Regions from separate parts of the Arthrobacter sp. SAFR-179 genome, predicted to be linked through region 2. Evidence: predicted binding sites of a transcription regulator. Region 2 holds the regulator's gene; each other region holds the start of a gene.

Region 1 (3,272 bases), on a different contig from region 2:
GTTCGGCGCCCATGGCGGCAGAGGCTTCGCGGATGTCAGCGTATTCACCGGCGGCAACGGCGGCGTGAATGGCCGACCCCAGGGCCGGACCCTGCTCCGAGCCAATGGTGGACAACTGCAGGCCGGTGGCGTCAGCGTAAATCTGCATCAGGAGCCTGTTCTTCAGCAGGCCGCCGGCCACGATGAATTCCTTGACCGGAACGCCGGCGCCGCGGAAAGCGTCCACAATGGTCCGGGTACCGAACGCAGTGGCTTCGAGCAGTGCACGGTACGTGTCCTCGGGCCTGGTGGCCAGGGTCTGGCCCACCACGATACCGGACAGCTCGTGGTCCACCAGGACTGAGCGGTTGCCCGAGTGCCAGTCAAGCGCAATCAGGCCGTGCTCCCCGATGGCCTGCTGCGACGCGAGGCCGGTGAGGTACTCGTGGATTCCCACTCCAGCGTCCTTGGCCGCCTGGTGGTATTCCGGCGGGACGCCGTACTTGGTGAACCAGCCGAAGATGTCCCCCACGCCGGACTGCCCTGCCTCGTAACCCCACAGCCCGGGAACGATGCCGCCGTCCACAGCCCCGCACATGCCCGGTACTTCATGCAGTTTGGTGCCGTTCATGACATGGCAGGTGGAGGTGCCCATGATGGCCACCAGCTGGCCGGACTCCACTGCCTTCGCAGCCGGTGCCGTGACATGGGCGTCAACGTTTCCCACGGCCACGGCGATGCCCTCCGGCAGGCCCGTCCAGGCCGCCGCCTCCGCCGTCAGGGTGCCCGCGGCGTCGCCCAGCCGTCCGATGGTGTGCTCGAGTTTGGAGCTGACAAAGCCCTTGAATTCGGGGTTTAGGGCGGCCAGGAACTCCTCCGACGGGTACCGCCCGTCCTGGTAGATCCCCTTGTAGCCGGCGGTGCACGCGTTCCGGACGTAGCGGCCACACAGCTGCCAGACAATCCAGTCGGCCGCCTCCACCCAGTGGTCCATTTCGGCGTAGGCTTCCGGGTCCTCTTCCAGCAGCTGCAGGCCCTTGGCGAATTCCCACTCGGAGGAGATCAGGCCCCCGTACCGGGGAAGCCAGTCTTCACCCCGTTCGGCCGCGAGCCGGTTGATCCGGTCGGCCTGCCCCTGGGCGGCGTGGTGCCGCCAGAGCTTCACATAGGCGTGCGGCCGGTTGGCATAGCCCGGCAGTTCGTTCAGGGGCGTGCCGTCGGCTTTGACCGGCACCATGGTGCAGGCGGTGAAGTCCGTTGCAATGCCGACGACGGCGGCCGGGTCGATCCCCGCGTCCGCCACCGCGGCTGGGACCGCGCTGCGCAGGACGTCCCGGTAGTCGTTGGGCACCTGAAGTGCCCATTCCCCGGGAAGCCGTGCCCCGTCGTCGCCCGCCACGTCCTTGGGCAGGGAATCGGTCACCACTGCATGGGGATACTCGTGGACGGCGCTGCCAAGCTCCTTGCCGTCGCGGACACGTACCACCACGGCACGGCCTGAGAGCGTTCCATAGTCCACCCCGATCACGCAGGGATCATGGCGGGGCTCGGAGTTGGAAGTGAACAACGCATCTGGCATGGGGTTGCCTCCATCCGGGAGGCATGGGCCTCATTACCGGGTTTTGTAGGGTCAGGGTCAAGCTAAGTGCTGCAGCAAGTGTGAACGCTAACAAAGCAGAAGTCAATGAAGTCGAAAGAGTTTCGGGATTTCTGGAAGGAGCCTCTTGTTAGCGTTCACAAATCAGTCTATATTGAACCGACACATCAACAATGTGGCCAGGACCGGGAGCGTCGCCGCTTCCCCGTCCAACAACACTTCGCGGCAATGCTGCCGCGGAAGGAGATAATGGTGAGAATCAAAAAACTCATGGGCGCGGTGGCCCTTGTCCTCGCCCTGACCGTGGGCGCTACCGGTTGTGGCTCCCGTGGTGGAACCAGTGAATCCAGTGGCGCGGCGAAGCCCGCCGACTCGCTGGTTGGCATCTCGATGCCCACCCAGACATCCGAACGGTGGATCGCCGACGGCGCCAACGTTGAGAAGTCCCTGAAAGACCTCGGCTACAAGACGGACCTCCAGTTCGCCAATGACGACATTCCAACCCAGGTCTCGCAGATCGAAAACATGCTGACCAAGGGCGCCAAGGCCCTGATCATCGCTGCCATTGACGGCACCACCCTGACCGACGTCCTGGCAAAGGCCAAGGAACAGAACGTGAAGGTGGTCGCCTATGACCGCCTGATCAACGGCACCGCAAACGTGGACTACTACACCACCTTCGACAACTACACGGTGGGTGTCCAGCAGGCCACCTCGCTGCTGACCGGCCTGGGCCTGGTGGATGCGAGCGGCAAGAAGGTGGAGGGCAAGGGCCCCTTCAACATCGAACTTTTCGCCGGAAGCCCGGACGACAACAACGCCAACTTCTTCTGGACCGGCGCCATGGACACCCTCAAGCCGTACATGGACGCCGGCACCCTGAAAGTTCCCAGCGGCCAGACCAAGTTTGAGCAGGCCGCCATCCTTCGCTGGCAGGCACCCGTGGCGCAGAAGCGCATGGAGGACATCATCACCTCCGCCTACAGCTCCGGCACCAAGCTGAACGGCGTCCTTTCGCCGTACGACGGCCTGTCCATCGGCATCATCTCCGCCCTCACCAGCACCGGCGGCTACGCCAAGGGAAGCCTGCCGGTGGTCACCGGGCAGGACGCCGAAAAGGGCTCCGTGAAGTCGATCATCGCCGGCGAGCAGTACTCCACCATCTTCAAGGACACCCGCCAGCTCGGCGCGCAGGCCGTCAAGATGGTGGACGCCGTCCTCAAGGGCCAGGAACCGGAAACCAACGACACCAAGACCTACAACAACAAGGTCAAGGTTGTCCCGGCATTCCTGCTGAAGTCCGTGATCATCACCAAGGACAACTACAAGAAGGAACTGATCGACTCGGGTTACTACAAGGACTCCGACGTCAAGTAGTCAACGTCCGGGGGCTGTGGCCGGACCTCCATCCGGCCACGGCCCCGCCCGCAGCCTCCTGCACCAGCAGAAGGCCAAGCTTCGACCAGTCAGTGGGAATTGACGATGAACACACCCATTCTTCAAATGCGAGGAATCACCAAGACGTTCCCGGGCGTGAAAGCGCTGCAGGACGTCACCCTGGATGTGAACCGTGGAGAGGTCCACGCCATCTGCGGTGAGAACGGAGCCGGCAAATCAACGCTCATGAAAGTGTTGTCCGGCGTCTATCCACACAACAGCTTCGACGGGGAAATCCTCTTCGAAAACGAACCCTGCA
Region 2 (3,272 bases):
CCAACGGCCTGGTGGCCAAGGGCAACAGCTACGAGCTCACCGGCGACCTGACCATCAAGGGCGTCACTCGTCCGGTGACCCTGGAAACCGAGTTCAACGGTGTTGCCGTTGATCCGTTCGGCAACACCCGCGCCGGCGTTTCCGCCGAGACCACCATCAGCCGCAAGGACTTTGGCCTCACCTGGAACGCTGTCCTGGAAGCCGGCGGCGTGCTGGTCAGCGACAAGGTTGCCATCAACCTGGAACTCGCCTTCATCGCTCCCGCAGCATAATTCCACCCCGCCAGGGGCACACCCCGGCACCAGGCCTTCCCGGCCTCGCGCCGGGGTCCCCTGTTTAACGGCAGCCACCTGCGCGAATAGCCGCCGAATCACCCACAACGCCGCCTGCCGGGGGTACGGTGGACTTAAGCCATGCTGGGGGGAAGGCAGAGGACCGATTCCCGGCAGCCTACCCGGATCCCAACCTGCAGAAGGAACGCCATGAGTACTCCTCCCGTCCCGCCGCCCGCACCCCAGGACCCCCATTCCGGCAACGGCCAGCCCGGGCATGACCAGGCCGGCAACCAGTCCGGAGACAAGCAGCCCCGCTACGGTCAGAACGCGCCCCAGTATGGCCAGAATGCCCCGCAGTACGGCCAGAACGCGCCCCAGTACGGCTCCCAGCCGCCGGCAGCGCCGCAGTACGGCCAGAATGGCCCACAGTATGGGCAGAACCCACCGCAGTACGGCTCCCCGTATGGGCAGAATGCGCCCCAGGCTCCCGGCTACGGCCAGAATGCGCCCCAGTACGGGCAGTCGCCGTATGGCCAGTACCCTTCCGAGCAGCCGCAGCCCGCTGGCAGCAACGGAATCCCGCAGCTGGTGAACATCTCCTTCTGGCTGCTCATCGCGTCAGCCGTGATCTTCGTCGTCGCCATGCTCACCGGCCTCACCCAGCTGGACGATCCCGCCTACCGGCAGGCCTTTGAGCAGCAGATGGAGGCAGGCGGCGCCACCGGAGTCACCTATGACGACATCCAGGGAGTCATTGCCGGAACCCTGGTGGTGTTCGCCATCATCGGGGTGGCCCTCTACCTGCTGGTGGCCTTCTTTGTCCGGAAGGGCAAGAACTGGGCGCGTATCCTGGGCACGGTGTTCGCTGCGCTGTCAGTGCTGGGCCTCTTCGGTCCCCCCAGCCTGGGCACAATCGGAACGCTCCTGGGAATCGCGGCCATCGTGCTGCTCTACCTTCCCGGGGCGGCCCCCTACTTCCGGAAGCAGCAGCCGTTCGCCAACCCGTACTCGGGCGGCTTCGGCAACCCGTACGGACGGTAGCGGTACCAGCGCTGACACGCAGGCGGCCCGGGATGCAGCATCGCATCCCGGGCCGCCTGCTTTAACCTGTCAAACCGCTAGGCCGTCTGCCCGGGTGTCTGGGCCCGTTGGGCATGGTAGGCCAGGATCTGGAGTTCGGTGGCCATGTCCACCTTCCGGAGGTTCACGCCTTCGGGAACCTGCAGCATCACCGGCGCGAAGCTCAGCACGCTGTGCACCCCTGCCGCCACCACGCGGTCGCAGACGCCCTGGGCCACTGCGGCGGGAAGGGCCAGCACCACCATGTTGGCCCCGGTCCGGTGCAGGACGGTTTCAAGGTCTGCCACGTCGCTCACGCGCAGCCATCCCACCTCGTTGCCCACCACCATCTGGTCGGCGTCGAAGATGGCCACCACGTCGAACCCCCGCGATTCAAAGCCGCCGTAGCGCGCCAGTGCCTTGCCCAGGTTGCCGGCGCCCACGATGGCCACTTTCCAGTCGTGGGTCAGTCCAAGCGCGGCGGCAATGTGGCGGCTGAGGTACTGCACCTCGTACCCGACGCCCCTGGTCCCGTAGGACCCCACATGGGACAAGTCCTTGCGCAGTGTCGAGGAACTGACCCCGGAGGCTTCTGCCAGGGATTCGGAGGAAACGCGCTCCACGCCCTCGGCCAGCAAGGTGTTCAGGGCGCGGAGGTAAATGGTCAGCCGTGCCACCGCGGCAGGAGGTATCTGCTTGGCGAGTGCGCCCGTGGCATCCGGAAGGTCCGGTACAGGCTGGGGCGTTGAACCCAGGGATGTCACCCGCACCTCCCTTGCGTCGCGTTGTGAGTCCACTCTAGGTCCCTGCCGCTCATGCCTTCAAAACCCGGGCCATCGAAAACCCGCGACATCCGGGCATCTGATGTCACTGCCGCCACTCCCCTACTGGGCCATGGCCCGCTGCAGCACGCGTTCCAGGCGGGCCTCGTCAATCTTCCAGAAGTCGCGCTGCACGCCGTCCACCAGCACTACGGGGATTTCCTCGGCATAGCGCTCACGCAGGTCGGGCTGGTTGTCCACCAACTCTTCGCTCCACGTCAGGCCCAATGAGGCAGTGACCCGGGCGACGGCGTCGCGCGCCTCCTCGCAAAGGTGGCAGTCAGCTTTGGTGACCAGGACAACGCGGGGTGTAGCCATGGCTTAACGGTATCGCCGTTCGCGGCGTGCGGGCGACGCCGACGGCGGCCGGGCAGTGGATTGACTAGACTCGAGTCCATGCCCGAGGAGAAATACGTCGCCGTAGTCACGCGTCCGGTTGCTGCGCCGCAGCCGGGCGAGGCGGCGTTTTTCGACGTGGACAATACCTTGATGCGTGGCGCCAGCCTCTTCCATGTGGCGCGGAAGATGCACCAGCGCGGAGCCTTCACCCTGAGGCAGGCGGCCGGTATGGCCTGGCAACAGTTCAAGTTTGTGGCCCGCGGCGAAAACATGGATGATGTCCACGCCGTCAGGGACTCGGCCCTGACCCTGGCAGTGGGCATCAGCGTGGACGATATCAAGGCGCTGGGCGAAGAAGTTTACGACGAAATGATTGCGTCACGGATCTGGCCGGGCGCCAAGGCCCTGGCCGAGCAGCACCTGAGGGTGGGCCGACGCGTCTGGCTGGTGACGGCTACCCCCATCGAAGTGGCCACCGTGATCTCCACCCGGCTGGGACTGACCGGAGCCCTGGGAACCGTGGGCGAGGTTTCGGACGGCATGTACACGGGCAGGCTGGTGGGAGACATCCTGCACGGCTCGGCCAAGGCCGTGGCCGTCCAGGCCATCGCGGACGAGGAAGGCCTGGACCTGAAGCGCTGCTGGGCCTACAGCGACTCCTACAACGACGTCCCGCTGCTTTCGCTGGTGGGCCACCCGGTGGCCATCAACCCGGACGCCAAGCTGCGCCGCCACGCGCGCGACCACAACTGGCCGGTCTACGATTTCCGGGCCGGCC
Region 3 (3,272 bases), on a different contig from region 2:
AGGGTGCCCAGTGTCTGACCAAGCTGTGCCTTCCAGAACGGAGCCAGCCGGCCGACGTCGGGCAGGGCGGTGCCCATGGAGAGCCGGTAGGCGGGGACGCTGTCGCCGAAGCGAAGGGCTCCCCACAGTGCGGAAATCACCAGGACGGATGCGTCCGCCTTGCGCCGCTGGGCGGGTGTCAGGCTCCGGTAGCCCAGCGCGTCGTAGAGGACGCCCGAGTAGATGCTGTGTGCAGGGGCGGCCGGTTCGGCATGCAGGCGGGTGTTGCGTTCAACATCTTCGCGCAGCGAGGCCCCCACGCCCAGCAGGGCCAGGGCGTCCTGGTGGGCGCTGGCCGTTCCCAACGCCTCGAGGACCTTGGCGCGGTACGGGTTGAGTTCCGGGAAGTCCAGCGAGGACCAGTCGACGGCGGGCCCACGGAGCGCAGGTGTCTTGCCTTCGGAAGGGGGAAGCAGAATCAGCACCGTCCGATCCTACCGGCGACAAAAGCGGCGTGCGGGCGCCGGTAGACTGGACGTGGATGGGACAGCCAGACGGCCGCGCGCCACGTAAGTGACTCGAGGAACGTCCGGGCTCCGCAGGGCAGGGTGGTGGGTAACGCCCACTCGGGGTAACCCGCAGGCCAGTGCCACAGAAAACAGACCGCCTGCATGTCCGGCTTTGGCCGGCAGGGCAGGTAAGGGTGAAACGGTGGTGTAAGAGACCACCAGCTTCCCGGGTGACCGGGAAGGCTAGGTAAACCCCACCCGGAGCAAGGCCAGACAGGACACGTTCGAGGGCTGCCCGCCCAAGTGTCCGGGTAGGCCGCTGGAGGGTGCCGGCAACGGTACTCGTAGATGGATGGCCGTCGCTCCCTTTTCCGGTAACGGGAGGGGAGAACAGAACCCGGCGTACCGGCTGTCCCATCCGCACACCGGGTTTGACCCCGGGCGCCGGGTTGGGGATGCTGGACCGTGCCCGTAATCCCTGATCCCCGTCGTGCGGCCCGGGCGGGCGTTCCCGGCGTCCGTTCCCAGATCTTTGCACTTGGTGGGTTCCTTGCGCTGTCCGCCGTTGCATGGCTTCTCGCATCGGTTCCGATCATCCTCAATTCCAACGGCTGGTATGCCGGTTCGGTGAAAGCACCGTGGATGCCGCCGTCGTGGATGTTCCGGACCACCTGGATGGTGCTGTACATCGGAGTGGCAGTAGCCGCGTGGCTGGTTTGGCGCAAGGGCGGCCTGACCGGAGGCACCCGTGCGGGCTACGCTGTCCAGCTGGTGCTCAACGCGGCGTGGCCGATGGCGTTTTTCGCCCTGTATCCAATGCTCGGTGCTGCCGCCCTCTGGGCCGCCTTCATGGTCATCTTCGCACTCGCAGCAACCCTGGCCTTCCTGGTCCTGCGGTTCGGGCCGGTGGACGCCGCCGCCGGTTTCCTGGTGCTGCCGTACTTTTCCTGGGTTGTCTTTTCCGCCAGCCTGAACCTCTATTCAGCCGTCCACAACTGAAGCCCGGCAACGGCAGGGGCCTCTGCAGGTCTGCGGCCATGTGAGTGAATTCACGCAGCACAAGCGTGTTCCCTGCAGCGGGCCAAATTAGAATGGTTCACGGACGCAGGAGTTCTACCGCCGAAAGTTGCGCCCGCAGCCGGCGGTTTTTCTTTGCACGCGATCCAGGCGCCTGGGGGCCATCCCTGCAGGCGCCGGTGCCCCTGGACATCATCAGGTGGCCTACATCCGTGTACGAGGACGTACACGGCTGAACCGAGGAAGGTATTTCTGTGAGCCAGACGTCTGATTCTTGTCTTGATACGTGGATGGGCCGGGAGGCCCTCGCCGAGGCCATGATCCCGGTTATCGGCAGGCTGTACCGCGAAAACAACGTGGTGACCAGCATCCACGGCCGGAGCCTGATCAACAAGTCCACCATGAACATCCTCAAGGCACACCGCTTCGCGCGCCGCATGAGCAAGGACGAACTGCTCCTGGAGGACACCGCACCCCTGCTGAACACGCTGGCCAACCTCGAGCTGGGCGCAGCCGCGATCGACATTGCCCGCCTGAACCAGAAGTTCAAGGAAGAAGGCAACGGCGCCACCCTTGAGGAATTCCTCCGCGCTGAGCTCGCCGAGATCGTTGGCAAGCGGGGCGGCGATGACCGCACCAGCACCGACGTCGTGCTCTATGGCTTTGGCCGCATCGGCCGGCTCCTGGCACGCATCCTCATTGAAAAGGCCGGTGGCGGCCACGGACTGCGCCTGCGCGCCATCGTTGTGCGCCGCGGATCGGACAACGACCTCTCCAAGCGCGCCAGCCTGCTGCGCCGCGACTCCGTCCACGGGTCCTTCGAGGGCACCATCCGGATTGACGAGGACGCCAACACCATTACCGCCAACGGCGTGCAGATCCAGGTGATCTACTCGAACGACCCCGCCACGATCGACTACACCGCCTACGGCATCAACAACGCCCTGGTGGTGGACAACACCGGCCGCTGGCGCGACGCCGAGGGGCTTTCCCAGCACCTGCAGAGCAAGGGCGTGGCACGCGTGCTCCTGACCGCGCCCGGCAAGGGTGAACTGAAGAACATCGTCCACGGCATCAACCACCGCGACATCACCGATTCAGACCGGATCGTCTCCGCGGCATCCTGCACCACCAACGCCATCACTCCGGTGCTGAAGGCCATCAACGACAAGTTCGGCGTGGTGCACGGGCACGTGGAAACCGTCCACTCCTTCACCAACGACCAGAACCTGATCGACAACTTCCACAAGGGTGACCGCCGCGGCCGCTCCGCAGCCCTGAACATGGTCATCACCGAAACCGGTGCCGCCAAGGCCGTGGCCAAGGCCCTGCCCGAACTGCTGGGCAAGCTGACCGGCAGCTCCATCCGCGTCCCCACCCCGGACGTTTCCCTGGCCATCCTCAACCTCAGCCTGGAGAACGGCACCACCAAGGACGAGGTCAACAACTACCTGCGCGAAATGTCGCTGCACTCAGACCTCCGGAAGCAGATCGACTACATCGATTCACCCGAGGTTGTTTCCACCGACTTCGTCGGCTCCCGCCGCGCAGGTATCGTCGACGGACTCGCTACGGTCTCCACGGACAAGAACCTGGTCCTCTACGTCTGGTACGACAACGAATTCGGCTACAGCTGCCAGGTGGTGCGCGTCATGGAGGAAATGGCCGGTGTGAACCCGCCGTCGTTCCCCGCCAAGGAAAGCGCCGCCGCCCTGGCTGCCATCGCCGTCTGACCAATTCCGCCGCCGTCCCGCGAATTCCCGGCTG

The links. The regulator Rex, encoded in region 2, represses fermentation and respiration genes when NADH is low (regulators of the CRP and FNR family bind a similar motif). The targets are predictions, from matches to a motif close to CTTGTGAANNNNTTCACAAG.
Region 1: the regulator Rex is predicted to act here: its motif matches at 1,701-1,720, upstream of araB (ribulokinase).
Region 3: the regulator Rex is predicted to act here: its motif matches at 1,525-1,544, upstream of ACR65K_RS06815 (glyceraldehyde-3-phosphate dehydrogenase).

What each region holds. Positions count from the first base shown of each region.
Region 1 covers NZ_JBPFDM010000018.1:15,484-18,755, forward strand. Annotated here, with positions in the region: gene araB (ribulokinase) at 1-1,558, opposite strand, end outside; gene chvE (multiple monosaccharide ABC transporter substrate-binding protein) at 1,826-2,953, shown strand; gene mmsA (multiple monosaccharide ABC transporter ATP-binding protein) at 3,059-3,272, shown strand, end outside.
Region 2 covers NZ_JBPFDM010000014.1:37,131-40,402, forward strand. Annotated here, with positions in the region: gene ACR65K_RS18545 (YceI family protein) at 1-272, shown strand, start outside; gene ACR65K_RS18550 (heme-copper oxidase family protein) at 483-1,316, shown strand; gene ACR65K_RS18555 (redox-sensing transcriptional repressor Rex) at 1,394-2,098, opposite strand; gene ACR65K_RS18560 (glutaredoxin family protein) at 2,219-2,473, opposite strand; gene ACR65K_RS18565 (HAD family hydrolase) at 2,552-3,272, shown strand, end outside.
Region 3 covers NZ_JBPFDM010000002.1:523,955-527,226, reverse strand. Annotated here, with positions in the region: gene ACR65K_RS06830 (YaaA family protein) at 1-464, opposite strand, end outside; RNA gene rnpB (RNase P RNA component class A) at 522-909, shown strand; gene ACR65K_RS06820 (TspO/MBR family protein) at 954-1,487, shown strand; gene ACR65K_RS06815 (glyceraldehyde-3-phosphate dehydrogenase) at 1,760-3,238, shown strand.